Regions from separate parts of the Paenibacillus sp. MDV22-iso6 genome, predicted to be linked through region 2. Evidence: predicted binding sites of a transcription regulator. Region 2 holds the regulator's gene; the other holds the start of a gene.
The links. Region 2 encodes Rex, which represses fermentation and respiration genes when NADH is low (regulators of the CRP and FNR family bind a similar motif). Its sites were predicted from a motif close to TTGTGAAATATTTCACAA; they were not measured.
Positions count from the first base shown of each region.

Region 1: AC4PM4_RS11125 (formate/nitrite transporter family protein) is a predicted target of Rex. The motif match lies at 1,333-1,350, and genes of this name have one in related genera.

Region 1 is NZ_JBZVDZ010000003.1:422,537-424,947, reverse strand. It holds gene AC4PM4_RS11125 (formate/nitrite transporter family protein) at 391-1,245, opposite strand; gene AC4PM4_RS11120 (FAD-dependent oxidoreductase) at 1,457-2,411, opposite strand, start outside.
Region 2 is NZ_JBZVDZ010000007.1:114,648-117,058, reverse strand. It holds gene dinG (ATP-dependent DNA helicase DinG) at 1-910, shown strand, start outside; gene AC4PM4_RS19995 (redox-sensing transcriptional repressor Rex) at 1,137-1,790, shown strand; gene AC4PM4_RS19990 (amidohydrolase) at 1,777-2,411, shown strand, end outside.

The DNA.
Region 1 (2,411 bases), on a different contig from region 2:
AAGAGAACAGTCTTTTTTTACCGCCACAACCGATCCAAATTTTTTTCAAAAAATCTTTTTTCCCTTTGATTCAATCTCGAAATTCAGGGGTAAATTAAAAATAAGGCATTAGGCTAGTGTTTCCCCACTTCCTCCTCATGCCATATCATGGACCACTCCCGAAATTCGCCATGAACAGGTTTCGTTCCCCCGAACCTTGTCATGGCGAATTTATTTTGCGTGGATATTTTCACATTAAAAAAAGCGATTCCTCTCCGCCCATCACAGCAGACAGCCATGACTTGAACGAGATCAGAATCGCCTCTCCTCTTTACTTTGCACTCGTCTTTTCACTCGTTTTCGCACTTGTACCACGTTTACAACGCTACTCGATTACTCGGAAAAATGCCGCTACGCCTGCTTGCTCCACATCGGTCTGGCTTCCGTTTCCACAGGCTGGGCCGCCGCCATGGCCACCTCAGGCTTCACTTCCGGCTCATGCTTGCGCAGGTACACCATCCAGTAGGCAGCCGCGACAAACAGCGCCCCTCCCGTCAGGTTGCCAAGCCATACCGGAATGAAATTCATGACGTATTGTCCCCACGAATAATGCCCTTCAAAGATCGCAGCAGGAATCAGGAACATGTTGGCGACAACGTGCTGGAATCCAATAGCTACAAAGGCCATCGTTGGGAACCATATGCCCAATACTTTTCCACTCATCGTATCCGATGCATAAGACAACCAAACCGCGAGAGCGACCAGCCAGTTACACCCGATCCCGGATATAAAAGCCTGAAGGAAGCTGTCGTCCAGCTTGTGTCCAGCCATATCCACCACTTTGGCCAAATAAGCCCCCTCTGCCGTCAGACCAAGCACATGCCCAAACGCATAGGCCACAAAGATCGCCCCAAGGAAATTACCTATCGTTACTAAGGTGAGATTCTTCAACATGTTGCCTGCGGACAGTTTACGTGCAATCGTCGCGAGTGGAACAGCCATCATATTGCCTGTTAGCAGTTCCCCACCGCCAATCAGCACCAATATCAAACCTACCGGGAACACTGCTGCGCCAATCAGATTAACCAAGCTGCCCCACTCGGCCGGAGCAGAGGCAATGACCCGAATATCCAGCAGAAATCCAAGCGCAATAAAAGCGCCTGCCAGAAAACTGAGTATCAATACGGAGGACACCGGATTTTGGGCTTTCTTCATCCCCGTATGCGCCGTATATTGTGCAACCTCAAGAGGTGTTTTTGCTGCCATAACGATCCTCTCCTTCACAGTTCATGAACATCATAATTCAACCTGTTTTGTTGATATGTTCATTGTATCGCGAAGGTTTCAAGAGGTTTGTTACTTTTATCACAAAGTCTGAAAACTACATTTTAATATTTCCGTTGTGTCTTGCTTGATATGCAGAAAAAACAAAAAGAACTACCGCAGAATGACTGCGGCAGTTCTCAGATATTTATGGTTATACCATCGCTGGTGTTTTTACTTCTACTGGTGGCAACGCCTGAAGACCCGCCGAGTTCAGGAAGTTCCATGGTTTGTTGTAATGTGGCTGGAAGAAGAAGTCGATGAAGGCCAGCTCATCTACCGTCATGTTGTTCTGGATGCAGACAGAGATCGTATTGATCGACTGTGTCAGATCAGCTTGTGACATGACCTGCGCACCAACAATGCGGCGTGTAGCCTGTTCATAGATTACTTTGAGCAGCAGCTTCTCTGCCGTTGGCATGAACTCTGGACGGTAAACATCTTCAAGTGTTACAGCTTCAACGACCAGACCCTCATCCGCAGCAGATGCTTCCGTCAAGCCTGTACCTGCAATATTTTGCTCATAAATTTTAATACCTGATGTGCCTTGTGTACCCATATAACGTGTCGTAGGACGAACAAGATTCCTTGCTACGAGTGTACCCATCCGCACTGCGTTGGTTGCCAGTGGAATGTACGCTGCCTTGCCAGTTGGGTTGTAATGAATTGCACAGCTGTCTCCAGCAGCGAAGACGTCTTTTTGGCTGGTTTGCATATATTTATCCACGATGATTGCACCGTTCGGCAGCATATCCACTTGGCCTTTGAGCAGCTCGGTATTTGGACGGAAACCAATGCACAGAATAACGAGGTCTGTATCGAACTCTCCTTTGGATGTAATGACCTTGTTCACTTTGCCATTCTCTCCGGTAAACTTCTGAACCGTTTGGCCCAGCGCCAGCTTGATGCCGTGTCCAGTCAACGTTTCTTCAATGGCATCCGTGAACTCGGGGTCGAGATATTTGTTCAAGATCCGGTCCACACTATCGATCAGTGTAACTTCCTTGCCGTTCATTTGGAAAGCCTCCACCAGCTCAATGCCGATATATCCGGCTCCTACCACAGTAATACGTTTGGCATGCTTGGCTTTCTCAATAATCGTGTTGGAA
Region 2 (2,411 bases):
GATGGAGGCCAGCGGCCAGTTCCGCAGTAAATCACTGCAACTCTATGCTGTTCCTGTCGATGTCAGTGCACAATTGAAGGATATGTTCTTTGATAAAAAGAAAAGCGTTGTGCTTACATCGGCTACGCTCTCCGTTGACAAGTCATTTCAATTCATGATCGAACAGCTGGGTTTGCAGGAAGCTGCCGACAATAACCGTCTGTTAACGTCGATGCTACCTTCACCGTTCAATTATCGAGAACAAGCGCTGCTTGTCATTCCGCGTGATTTCCCAAGCGTGAAGGGCAGTGTAGGCGATGCACACTTTGTGGATATGCTCGTGCACTCGCTCGCGGAAACGGCTATTGCGACTCGTGGACGCATGATGGTGTTGTTTACCTCCTACCGCATGCTGCGACAGGTCTATGACCCGCTTAAGGAGGCCTTGTCAGGCAACGATATCTCTTTGCTTGGGCAAGGGGTGGACAGCGGCAGCCGTTCCAAGCTTACACGTCGGTTCCAAGATGCTAAAGCAACGGTGCTACTTGGCACAAGCAGCTTTTGGGAAGGCGTGGACATTCCGGGAGAGGCTCTGACCTGCCTTGCAATTGTCAGACTGCCGTTCCAGCCACCGAATCATCCATTAGTGGAAGCGAAGAGCGAGCTTTTGCAGCAGCAGAAGAAAAACCCGTTTATGAAGCTATCCGTGCCACAAGCCGTCATCCGTTTCAAACAGGGATTTGGCAGACTGGTTCGTACAGGCAAAGACAGAGGCATTGTGATTGTATACGATACACGCGTTATTGAAGCGTATTATGGCAAGTACTTTTTATATTCATTACCTGGTCCCAAAATGGAGCACATGCTTACAGAGCAGATGGTTCCACGCATTTCGGAATGGCTCGAGAGACCAACCGAAGAGCAACAATAACAGATACGCTCTGTAGCTTCCATTATTGCAAGGCGCCAGTGATTGGCGGTAAAATTGAGTAATATCATGTATTCGTTTCATGGATATGCGAGTAAAGCGATTAAAGCAATTATCCATTATATAACAAGGAGCATCCTGTTTAATTCAGTAATCATTTTGCATCGTTTTAGACAGGGTGCTCATCTTTTCATCTATCTATCGTGGCCTTGGTAAGGGGGAGCAATGAATGAAATCAGATAAAATTTCGGAAGCCGTGGTGCGTAGATTACCTGTTTACTTGCGTTATTTGAATGAACTGCATCAGCGGGAAGTCAATACGGTTTCTTCACAAGAACTTGGACTGAGGCTGGATTTGAATCCTGCCCAGATTCGTAAAGACTTGGCTTACTTTGGTGACTTTGGTCGTAAAGGGATTGGATATGACGTTTCATATCTCATTGAGAAAATCCGCCATATTTTAAAAATAGACCAGCAGATCAATGTAGCTCTTGTCGGAGCAGGTAATTTGGGACATGCCTTGTCCAATTACAATGCCTATCTCAAAGACAACATGAAGATCGTCGCTGTATTTGATGCCTACGGTCCGAAAATTGGGAGTCAAATCAACAGTTTGACGGTACAACCGATGAATGAATTAACGGATTCGGTCAAAAAAGATAACATTCGTATAGGTATTATCACGGTTCCGGATACGGAAGCCCAAAATGTTGCAGATCAGCTGATTGAGTCAGGAATTGAAGCGATTCTGAACTTTGCGCCAACGATCCTGAAGACCCCGCCGCATATTCGCATTCATCATGCTGATTTTACGACGGATCTACTTAGCCTGGCTTATTACTTGGAGAATGGAAAGGACGACGAGGAAGATGACGACAAATAGATGGGTAATTCACAACGGCAAATTTGCCGTGAGTGAAGGTACGAATTGGAACGTGGTTCAAGGTTTTATGGTTGTTGAGAATGACAAGATTGTGCATATTGGTGAGACATTGCCGGAAGGAGACGAAAGCCTGACAAAGGTGGACGGAAAAGGACTGTTCTTCTTGCCGGGTCTGATCAATACGCATGGTCACGCGGCCATGTCGCTCCTCAGAGGCCATGGAGACGATCTGGCGTTACAAGTATGGTTGCAGGAGAAAATGTGGCCAATGGAAGCCAAATTGACGTCTGAAGACGTATATTGGGGCACATCACTTTCCGTGCTTGAAATGTTGAAGGGTGGAACAACAGCTTTCCTAGATATGTATGATCATATGGATCAGGTTGCGAAAGTGGTGGAACAATCCGGCGTTCGGGCTGCTCTGGCACGTGGGGTAATCGGGCTTTGCTCAGAAGAAGAACAACTGCGCAAGCTCGAAGAGTCCGCAGCATTTGCCCGTCAATGGAATGGACAAGCAGACGGAAGAATTACAACCGTAATCTCTCCGCACGCCCCTTACACTTGCCCTCCGGATTACATAGAGAAGCTGGTACAGGTTGCTCATGATCTGAATCTGCCTTT